DNA from 3 places in the Sphingomonas sp. BL-S-30 genome. Region 1 is predicted to be linked to each of the others. Evidence: predicted binding sites of a transcription regulator. Region 1 holds the regulator's gene; each other region holds the start of a gene.
What was found. Region 1 encodes LexA, which represses DNA repair genes until DNA is damaged. Its sites were predicted from a motif close to GTTCCNCNCTTGTTCT; they were not measured.
Positions count from the first base shown of each region.

Region 2: the regulator LexA is predicted to act here: its motif matches at 2,212-2,227, upstream of ACZ1I5_RS22175 (DUF6771 family protein).
Region 3: the regulator LexA is predicted to act here: its motif matches at 1,687-1,702, upstream of recA (recombinase RecA).

Region 1 covers NZ_CM145481.1:1,341,594-1,345,333, reverse strand. The annotation lists gene ACZ1I5_RS06260 (MFS transporter) at 1-19, opposite strand, end outside; gene ACZ1I5_RS06255 (molybdopterin molybdotransferase MoeA) at 188-1,363, shown strand; gene lexA (transcriptional repressor LexA) at 1,420-2,097, shown strand; partial or broken gene ACZ1I5_RS06245 (ComEC/Rec2 family competence protein) at 2,102-3,740, opposite strand, start outside.
Region 2 covers NZ_CM145481.1:4,709,876-4,713,615, reverse strand. The annotation lists gene ACZ1I5_RS22180 (TonB-dependent receptor domain-containing protein) at 1-2,053, opposite strand, end outside; gene ACZ1I5_RS22175 (DUF6771 family protein) at 2,239-2,436, shown strand; gene ACZ1I5_RS22170 (pentapeptide repeat-containing protein) at 2,604-3,740, shown strand, end outside.
Region 3 covers NZ_CM145481.1:1,954,688-1,958,427, forward strand. The annotation lists gene ACZ1I5_RS08955 (phosphoribosyltransferase) at 1-72, opposite strand, end outside; gene ACZ1I5_RS08960 (adenosine deaminase) at 69-1,079, opposite strand; gene ACZ1I5_RS08965 (hypothetical protein) at 1,213-1,662, shown strand; gene recA (recombinase RecA) at 1,779-2,873, shown strand; gene ACZ1I5_RS08975 (class I SAM-dependent methyltransferase) at 3,088-3,740, shown strand, end outside.

The sequences.
Region 1 (3,740 bases):
GCGCCGGTGCTTGCGTCATGCATCTTCCCCCGTGACATGGCCCATGGCCATGCGAAGCACCCCGCCGACTTGATCGCGGCCAGTCTGCTACCGAAGCGATTGCTATAACACTCGTTTGCAAGATGGTAGCGGTAACTGACACGCCTGCCGTCTCGACCCATGGCGCCCCGCCGGATAGGGATGCGGGATGATCTCCGTCACCGAAGCCCAGGCCCGCCTGTTCGCACTTGCCCCTCCCGTCGAGATGGAGACCGTGCCCCTGCGTGAGGCAGCCGGACGCTGGACCGCCCGCAACATACTCGCCCTGCGCACTCAACCTGCCAGCGACCTTTCGGCGATGGACGGCTATGCGATCCGCTTCGCCGACTTGCCCGGCCCCTTCACCCTGGCCGGCGAGAGCGCGGCCGGCCGGCCCTTCGCCGGCGAGGTCGGCACGATGGAGGCGGCGCGTATCTTCACTGGCGCCGCGATGCCCGCCGGCGCTGACACCGTGCTGGTGCAGGAGGAGGCAAGGCAGGAGGGCGACCTGATCCTCCTCACCGGCGAAGGGCCCGGCGCCTGGGGCAAGAACACGCGCCGCAAGGGCCTCGACTTCTCCACCGGCGACCTGCTCATCCCTCAGGGCGCGCGCCTCACCCCGGCCCGGATCGCGGTGGCGGCAACCGGCGGGCACGGCGCTCTCCCCGTCACCCGCCGCCTTCGTGTCGCGATCGTCGCGACCGGCGACGAGCTGGTCGTACCGGGCAGCGCGCTGACGGACGAAGTGCTGCCCGAGTCCAACGGCGCCATGCTGGCCGCGCTGCTCGCCGACCTGCCCGTCGAGGTGATCGACCTCGGCATCCTGCCCGACCGGCTCGATGTAACCACCGCTGCCTTTGCCGCGGTCGATGCCGACATCCTCGTCACCACCGGCGGCGCCTCGGTCGGCGACCACGATCTGGTCCGCCCGGCGCTCGCTGCCGCGGGCGGCAGCATCGATTTCTGGCGGATCGCGCTCCGCCCGGGCAAGCCGATGATGGCGGGCCGGCTCGGCGGCGCGGTGGTGCTCGGCCTGCCGGGCAACCCGGTTTCGGCCTTCGTCACCGCCTTCCTGTTCCTCCGCCCGCTGATCGCTATCATGGCGGGCGCGCCCGATCCGTTCCCGCGCACCGCCACCGCGATCCTCGGCGAGGACCTGCCGGCGAACGACCACCGCCAGGATTATCTGCGCGCCGCGATCCGCGACGGCCATGTCTTCGCCGCCGGCATTCAGGACAGTTCGATGCTGCTGACGCTCGCCCGCGCCGACTGCCTGATCGTCCGCGCGCCCAATGCACCGGCGCTCGGCGCCGGCGAGGTGGTGGAAATCCTTCCATTCGCTTGACACGGCACCGGAACATTGCATAAACGTTCCCAGTCTGTTCCGACGGAGGAATTGGGATGCTTACCCGCAAGCAGCACGAGCTGATCTGCTTCATCAACGACCGGCTCGAGGCGAGCGGCGTTTCGCCCTCGTTCGAGGAAATGAAGGAGGCGCTCGACCTCAAGTCCAAATCGGGCGTCCACCGCCTGATCAGCGCGCTGGAGGAACGCAAGTTCATCCGCCGCCTGCCCAACCGCGCCCGCGCGCTCGAAGTGCTGCGCATGCCGGAACGGCCCGAGGCAGTGCGCAAGGGCGCCGCTGCGGCCGCCGCGCCGACCGGCAATGTGAAGAAGCTCCCCGAGCCGGCGAACGACGTGATCGAGATTCCGCTGCACGGCCGGATCGCGGCCGGCGTGCCGATCGAGGCGTTCGAGGGCCAGTCGATGCTCGCGGTGCCCGCCGCATTGCTCGGCGGCGGCGAACATTATGCGCTCGAGGTCTCGGGTGACTCGATGGTCGATGCCGGCATCCTCGACGGCGATTATGCCCTGATCCGTCGCGCCGACACGGCGCGCGACGGCGAGATCGTCGTGGCGCTGATCGACGACAGCGAAGCGACGCTCAAATATTTCCGGAAGGAAGGCGCGATGATCCGCCTCGATCCGGCGAACCGCGCCTATGATCCGCAGCGTTATTCTCCACATCAGGTGCGCGTGCAGGGTAAGCTCGCCGGCCTGCTCCGCCGCTACGTCTGACCGGGACGGGCGCCGCCACCCGCCAGGGGTGGCGGTCGCCCGGCTGCAACACGGTGGTGACATGGCCGGTACGCAGCGTCACCGCGACACCACCGGTCTTGGCCAGCATGTCGCGGTCTAGCTTTAGCCAGCGCGGGCGGCAGCCATCGGGCAGCCAGCGCTCGCTGACCACGATATCGGCGGTGGCGCATGCCGCGATCAGCTCGCCCGCCGGCACCAGATAGGCGCTCCGCGTCGCGAGGATCCGCCAGCTCCGGCCGCCCGCCTTCTGCTCGACCAGACAGAGATCGCGGCTGCACCGCGCCTCTGGTTGATCGGCGAGGAACAGGGGCTCGCCGTCCACCCCGCTATTCTCCGCCAGCATGTCCGACGTGTAGTCGCCGACCCGATCACGCAGCAGCGCCAGCCCGCCCCGCGCCGTCCGGATCGCGACATGCCGTCCGTCGCCGGTGACGAGCAGGTCGGGCGTCGGCGTCGTCAGCGCCCAGGCAGCGCCCATCGCGAACGGCACGCCGCCGAGCCGCCGCCATCGCGTCCGCCACAAGGCGACCCACAGTCCGCCGAACGCCATCAGCCCGAAAGCCCCACCCGGCATCGCCGGTAGCGCCGCAACCGATCCGGGGATGCTCGCGGTGGCATGCGCGATCCACAGCAGCAGATCGAGCGACCGCGCCGTCAGCCACCACAAGGGCGCGCCAATCCCCGCCAGGTCGAACAATAGCGCCAGCGCTTCGAGCGGCATGACGATGAAGGTGGTCAGCGGGATCGCGACGATATTGGCGACCGCGCCGTAAATGCCCGCCTTGTGAAAATGGAACAGCGCGATCGGGATCAGCGACAGCTCGACCACCACGCCGGTCAGTAGCAGCGACAGAAGCGTGCGCCCGAGCTTCTGCCACCACGCCTGCTCGCGCGGCGCGAACCATGCCTTCACTCGCGGATGCTCGTGCAGCGCGACGATCGCCGCGACCGCCGCGAAGGAGAGCTGGAAACTCGGCCCGGCCAGCGCGTCGGGGAAGAGCAGCAGCACGATGAAGGCGCCGGCCGCGACCAGCCGCAGCGTAATCGCCTCGCGCCCCATCGCCATCGCGATCAGTACCAGCAGCGCCGCGACGCAGGATCGGACCGTCGGCACCTCGGCACCGGTCAGCCAGGTATAACCGATCGCCGCCACTGCACCCGCCCCGGCAGCGATCAGCGGCAGGCGGAAACGCAGCGCCAGCCACGGGCTGAGCGCGAGCAACCGCAACACCAATAGCATCACTGCGCCGACCACCGCAGTGATGTGCAGCCCGCTGACCGATAGGAGATGCGCCAGCCCCGACCGGCGCATCGCTTCGGCATCCTCCTCGGAGATGCCGCCCTGGTCCCCGGTCGCCAGCGCCGCCGCAATCGCCCCGCCGCCGCCCGGCGCGCTCGCCTGGATGTGTTTCGACAGCCTTTCGCGCAGGCCCGCACCGCTGGACGCACCCGGGCCGACGATGCTGACCGGCCCGAAGCCACGCCCGGTAGCGCCTATCCCATCGAACCAGGCGACACGCGCATAATCATACGCCCCCGGCACCGCAGGCTGGGGTGGCGGCATCAGCCGCGCGCCGAGCCGGATCGTCGCGCCCCGCGACAGCCCGGCCGGCACATCCGCC
Region 2 (3,740 bases), 1.7 Mb from region 1:
CATAGGCTTGGCTGCTCTGGTTATCGAGACCGAGCGGCGCCTGCGCGATCAGCTCCTGCAGAAGGGAGGTGCTGGGGGCGAAGGTAACGAAGTCTGCGGCGACCGGGTTGGTCAGCGCCGTCGTGAAATCGCTCACCGCCTCGGCGATCCGGCCGCGATAGTCGATGTCGAACCAGCTCGCCTCGATGCGCAGGCCCTTCAGGAGGCGCGGTTTGAACTCGATCGACAGCGTTGAGCTGGTCGCCCGCTCGGCACGCAGGTCGGGATTGCCGCCGGCCAGGAGCAGCACGGTCGAGCCTGGAGGCAGCGCCGGGGCGGGCTGCGGCGAGAACTCGCTCTCGTCCAGCAGGATGGCTTCGCGCGACTGGTTGACCTGCTGCAACGTCGGGATCTTGAACGAGCGGCCCCAGCTATATTTGAGGGTGACGTCGGGATGCGGCGCATAGACCAGGCCGAGCTTGGGGGTCGCGACCGCGTCGATCCCCTTATAGTCCTCGTAGCGGACAGCGGCGCTGAGGCACAGTGCGTCGACCAGCGGCATGCGATTGGCGGCGCCGACCAGCGGCACAGACAGTTCGCCATAGCCAAAGCGGCTTTCCCGCCGCTCGACCGCGTCGCGCATCACCTGCGTGACGCCGCCGCTGGTCGCCCGGACATTGAACGCGAGCCGGAATCGCCGATAGCCGCCGCCCAAAGCGAGCCGCACGTCGCCGCCCGGCAAGCGGACCAGCGGGCCCTCGGCGCTCGCCTCGAAGTTGGTGAGATAGTCGTCATAGGCGGTGCGACCGACCAGCAGGGCGCCGCCCGTGTAGCGCATCGCTGTGCTGACGGTGGCGCTCTCCCCCTGCGTCACCTCGAGCGTCGCCTCCCAGCCGCCGCCGGGCCGGAGATGCAGTGACGGCGTGATCGCATAGGAGCGCACGACCGGCAGGTTGACCTGCCCGAAATAGGTCGCCGGGTCGGTCACCGAGAAGGCGTTGGTCTTGCGCGCGCGGCGATCGGCGAGCTGGGCGTCGAGCTCCAGCGATGCCCAGCCGGCAAGGTCCTGGTGCGCGGCAAGCACGCCGCTGACCTGCCGCCCGCCGCTCGCGATCATCTGCGAAGGATGAAGGCCGCGCGAATAGTCGCGCTGGTCGGCGTAGACCGGCGTCGTCTTGCTATAGTCGAGCGCGGCCATGAACCCGCCGCCGGTCCAGCGCTTGCCGCCGACCCCGGAATATTGCTGCTGGACGTTGCCGCCTTCGGTCGAGGCGCCGACACGGGCGCTGGTCTGGAGGCCATCATAATCGCGGCGCAGGATGAGGTTGGCGACGCCGCCCACAGCGTCCGAGCCGTAGAGAGCGGAGGCTCCGTCGGTGATTACCTCGATGCGATCGAGCGCCGCCAGGGGGATGATCGAGATGTCGACGCCCTGATTGACGGCGTCGTAAGGAAGGCGGTGACCATTGATGAGCGTCAACGTCGCGTCCGAGCCCAACCCGCGAAGGTTGAGCGTCGTCGCGTTATTGATGTTATTGTATCCGCCCTGGTCACCGCCCCCCGCGACCCCGGGGTTTTGCCCTCCGGTGAAATTCTGCGGGATGATCCGCGAGATGCTTGCCATGTCGGGCAGGCCCTGTTCCTCCAATCCCCGCCGCGTCATCACGATGACCGGCGACGGGCCGCTGGCACCGCGGATGCGCGTGCCGGTCACCGTGATTGGCGTATCCGCGCTATCCTCCTCGGCCGCTTGAGGACGCACCCGCACGACCAGCGCCCCAGCCTGCTCCTCCACGATCAGATGGCTGCCGCCGATGGCGAGACGCACCGCCTGCTCGACCGTGAAGCTGCCCCGGACCGCCGCCGACCGGCGCCCGCGCACGTCCCCGTCCGCGAACAGGATCTCCCGACCACCCTGGCGTGCTACGGCGCGCAGCGCCGTAGCTAGGTCCTGTCCGGGCAGGTCGAAGGCCGTCGGCGCCTCCTGCGCGCAGGCCGGTAAGATAACCATGCCGGTGGGGAACGCGGTGGCGGCGAGCAGCGCGGCGCATAGCGCCTTTTTCGAGATCGTCATTCTTCCCTCCCATCGCCGGTTGTTCCGGCGTTGGGGGGATTGACGCGGCGCAGGATCAACTACGGGGCCGACACGAGAATATTTTTCGCTGGCCCTTGGACCGAGCACGACGGAAGCCTTGAGGCGAGCGGTAGCATGCACCCTCCGGGCTTTATGATGTTCCTTTTTTGTTCTAACGATCGGGCATGGATCGATTCGCACCCGACAGCGCGGCGCTCGGCGCCATCATTCTCGATGCGCCCGCCTGGGCGTTGATCGGACTCGCCATGCGCGATCTACGATTGCGGCAGCGCGCGGCGCAGGAGATCGCGGAGACCTTGTTGGATCGATTGGATCGACCCGTGCCCGTGGAGCACCCGGACCAGCTTCTGCTCGAACTGTGACGCTCGCGCAAATCGTTGGCTGGTTGCGCTCGCCTCTCCCTTGGAGGCTGGAGGTTCGGTTCACGAGCCGGCCCGATGCGGATGGCACTCGCACGGTATGGACAATACCTGCTCTAGCCCGCGCCTTCGCACCGGTGGTGGCCGGACTGGATCGCCCGATAAAGCTGATGAGCGTGGCGGTCTGCTGCGCGGCATTGGTTGCCATTCTCGATCTGGCTTTTGACCAAGGCCATCTGGTCTGGCGCTTTTTCATGCCGGAGCATGGCGAGGGACCGGAGTGGAGGGACCTCTTCCAGGCGTTGCTCTTGGTCTTCGGCCTGCCGATCGGCTTGATGCTCTGGCATTGGCGTGACCTGAGCGTCCGTCAGCAACTCGAGAATGCGCGCAAGGATACGACGCTCAAGGAGTTCAGCGAACTCCAGCTGCGCGCCGCCGGCGCGATCGACGAGAAGCTTCCCTTCGGTGCACGCGTTGCCCTTCAGGTCGCTGCGTTGCACCAGCTCCGGCCCTATCTTCGGGGCGAATATGGACCCAGCTTCCGCTTGGGCGCCTTCGAGCTCGTGCTTTCCGTCCTGGACGGACGGGTTCGCGACGCGTCCGGGGACAGCCAGGAGGAGGGGACGGCGGATATAGCGCAGTCCTCCGTCGTTTCGCGCCGAGTACATCAGGCTGTCCGCGATATCGTTTACGAAGAATGGAAGCATGTTTTCACGGAAGGCACCGTGTTCACGCGGCGGTCGCTGAAGGATCTTCGCCTCCCCGACTTTACGCTGCTGGAGAGGATCGATTTCGTCGAATGCGACCTGTCTGGCGCATCCTTCGCCGAGGTCGACCTGAGCGGTTGCAGGTTCACGAACTCCACCTTGGACGGCGTCAGCTTCCGAGCAGCGGAGATGAAAGGCTGCGAGTTCGACAAGTGCGAGATGAAGGAAACGAACTTTGTCGATGCGCGCCTGCACCATACGCGGATTGGTCACTGCGATTTGAGCGGAAGCGACTGGCATGACGCTGTGCTCCGCCGCGCGCAGCTGCATCACGACAACCTCGGTGGAGCCTTTATGGAGGACGTGCTGCTGCAGGAATCGATCGTCTACCGATGCAATCTGGAAGGGGCCGATCTCCGAAAAGCGCAGGTTGCATACTCGGCATTCGGCGCGGTCGATTGGAGTCTTCCGCTTGTCGACGGTTTCGCCTTCGATGCGGACACGGTTCTTGGCGGTGAGCTCTCGTATGACGAGCCGAGTTACCCGCCAATGGATGAGCAGCTACGTGTGATCTGGGCGGCGAAGCCAGAGGAAGAACGG
Region 3 (3,740 bases), 610 kb from region 1:
GGCCAGCAGGGCGGCGAGCGCGTGGACTGCGGCGACGAACTCGTCGTGCGGGATGTCGGTAAAGACGGTCATCGGCTGGCCTCCAGATAGGCGTCGAGGCTGGCGAGATGCGCCGCCACCGCATCGTCGGGCAGGAAGGAGCCGAGGAAGGAGTTGCGCGCGAGCATCGCGAGATCCTCCCGGTCGAGCCCGCGCGCTGCCGCCGCCGCGCGGTAATTGTCGGCGATGTAGCCGCCGAAATAGGCCGGATCGTCGGAATTGATCGTGGCGCGCAAGCCCGCCTTGAGCATCCGGTCGATCGGGTGGTTGGCCATGTCGTCGATCACGCAGAGCTTCAGGTTGGACAGCGGGCAGACCGTAAGGGTCATGCCGGTGCGCGCGAGGCGCGCGGTGAGCACCGGATCCTCCAGGCTGCGATTGCCATGGTCGAGCCGGTCGACATCGAGCAGGTCGAGCGCCTGATAGACATAATCGGGCGGGCCTTCCTCGCCGGCATGGGCGACGAGGCGCAGCCCCCTGGCGCGGGCGGCGGCGAAGACGCGGGCAAATTTCTCGGGCGGATGGCCGAGCTCGGACGAATCGAGCCCGACCGCGTCGATCCGGTCGAGCCAGGGCTCGGCCGCTTCCAGCGTGGCGAACGCCGCGTCCTCGTCGAGATGGCGCAGGAAGCTCAGGATCAGCTTCGTGGTCATGCCATGCCGGGCTTTCGCGGCGTCCATGCCCGCCAGCAGCCCTTCGATCACCGTGCCGAAGGCGATGCCGCGATCGGTGTGAGTCTGGGGATCGAACATGATCTCGGCATGGACGACGCCGTCCGCCGCGGCGCGGTCGAAATAGGCCGTGGCCAGGTCGCGGAAATCCTCCTGCGTCTGCAGCACGGCCGCGCCGGCATAATAGATGTCGAGGAAATCCTGCAGCCGGGAGAAACTGTACGCGGCGCGGACCTCCTCGACGCTGGCATAGGGAATGGCGATGCCGTTGCGCGTTGCGAGGGCGAACATCAGCTCGGGCTCGAGGCTGCCCTCGATATGGAGGTGGAGTTCCGCCTTGGGCAGGCCGGCGATGAAATCCTGGGTCATGACGCTTCATCGCGCGGCTTGTCGATCCCGGCAAGCCCGCTAGCATCAGACCGCAGGCCCCGTATGGCTAGTGGCGACGGCCCTGCAGTGGCAAAGTGGCGCCGGGGTGAGTTCTTCGGGATAGGGGATAATCATGATCTCTATGATGGCTATCACGATCGGGGCAGTAGTCGTTCCGACCGATGCAGTATCATCCTGCGCTCAAGAGATTCACGCCACCGCGACAGCTTCTCGCCTCCCCGACCTGCCACCGGAGATTCGCGATGACCTAGCCAGAATTTCAAACAATGAGATGGCCGAGAGCGGCTCGCCCATCCTGCAGACCGATGCTCCCAGCAAAGCGGACGCTAAACTACCTACCAGTCGCTTCATGCAGGCGATCCTGGTGAAAGACATGCCCTACGCCAAAGACATGTGGTTCGTGTCGTTCGAGGTGTCGATGAGCACGCCGCGTACTGTCGGTTACTATCGCAGCCAGTCGGGATACTACACGAGGGCGCAGTTATGGAATTTTGGTGGGCCGCCGTGTGAAGCGATCAAAGCCGCCCTAAAGGGGGTAACGTCTGCCGGATTCATTCGCTGAATCCTCCGACTGCAGAAAAATTTCGTTCCACTCTTGTTCTCCTGGAACAAACCATATACGGAGCTTCCAACACGCATTGAATGCGTGGCACGATCAGTCTAGCGACGGAGGCTCCTGTGGCGGCATCTTTGAAGGTCATCGACAACAAAATGGCAGTCTCCAACGACAAGGCGAGCTCCGAGCGCGCCAAGGCACTCGACGCGGCGCTCGCTCAGATCGATCGCGCATTCGGCAAGGGCTCGGCCATGCGGCTGGGCTCCAAGGAAACCATGCAGGTCGAGGCGATCTCGACCGGCTCGCTCGGGCTCGACATCGCGCTCGGCGTTGGCGGCCTGCCGCGCGGCCGCGTGATCGAGATCTACGGGCCGGAAAGCTCGGGCAAGACCACGCTCGCGCTCCACGTCATCGCCGAGGCACAGCGGAACGGCGGCACGGCGGCGTTCGTCGATGCCGAGCATGCGCTCGACCCGGTCTATGCCAAGAAGCTCGGCGTCAATATCGACGAGCTGATCGTGTCGCAGCCCGACACCGGCGAACAGGCGCTCGAGATCGTCGACACCCTGGTGCGGTCCAACGCGATCGACGTGCTGGTGGTCGATTCGGTCGCGGCTCTGGTGCCGCGCGCGGAAATCGAGGGCGAGATGGGCGACAGCCATGTCGGCCTTCAGGCCCGGCTGATGTCGCAGTCGCTGCGCAAGCTGACCGGCTCGATCAGCCGCTCGCGCTGCATGGTGATCTTCATCAACCAGCTGCGCATGAAGATCGGCGTGATGTACGGCAACCCGGAGACCACGACGGGCGGCAATGCGCTGAAATTCTACGCCTCGGTCCGTCTCGACATCCGTCGCACCGGGCAGATCAAGGACCGCGAGGAAATCATCGGCAACACCACCCGGGTGAAGGTCGTCAAGAACAAGGTCGCGCCGCCGTTCAAGCAGGTCGAATTCGACATCATGTACGGCCAGGGCATCTCCAAGATCGGCGAGATCCTCGATCTCGGCGTGAAGGCGGGGCTGGTCGAGAAGTCGGGCGCCTGGTTCTCCTACGACAGCGTGCGCATCGGCCAGGGCCGGGAGAATTCGAAGACCTTCCTCAAGGAAAACCCCGAAATGTCCAATCGCCTGGAAAAGGCGATCCGGGCCCGGACCGACAAGGTCGCCGAAGAGATGATGGCCGGCCCCGAGCCCGAGGACGATGACGGCGATCTCTGAGACCTGACTTCACGCGGCGTTTCCCCGTCGCAAAACCCGGAAAGGCCCGCCCGCGTCGGCGGGCCTTTCATATTGTGGGGCACGGGGTTTGGCCGGGGATTTCGGGTTGGGATTGAGGGCTGCGATTTCCCTTCGCCATGCTGGTTCGCCCGGCGGATGCGGGATAGAGCGGCCCCGGCGGGCCTTTGATCGCGCGAATGTGGAGACGGAAAGCATGACGAGCGCGAACGACTGGTCCGGCACGGTCGGCGATGTCTGGGCGGAGGAATGGCAGCGGACCGACCGCTGCCTCGCCGGGCTGGCGGCGCATCTCAACGCCGCGATCCTCGACATGGCGGCGTCGGGCAGCAAGACGATCGTCGATATCGGCTGCGGCGCCGGCGCTACCAGCCTGGCCGCGGCCGGGGCATTGCCGGAGCGGCAGGTAGTCGGGATCGACATCTCGCCCTCGCTGATCGCAATCGCCACCGAACGCGCGCGCGGCCTGGACAATCTCTCCTTCCGCTGCGGCCCGGCGGAGGATCATCTCGCCGGTCTCGCACCCGTAGATCTCATCGTCTCGCGCCACGGCGTGATGTTCTTCCCCGATCCCGTTACGGCCTTTGCGACCTTGCGCGAGGGGACGGAGCCCGGCGCCGGCCTGATCTTTTCCTGTTTCCGGGAAACGGCGCTCAACCCTTGGGCGACCGAGCTCGTCACCGCCGCCATCGGCGACATGCCGCCGGCGCCTGAGGGTTACGTGCCCGGCCCCTTCGCCTTTGCCGATCCGGATTTCGTCCGTGCCATGCTGGACGCGGCGGGATGGTCGCGGATCGAGGCCAGACCGGTCGATTTCGCCTATCGCGCCGGACAGGGGATCGATCCGCT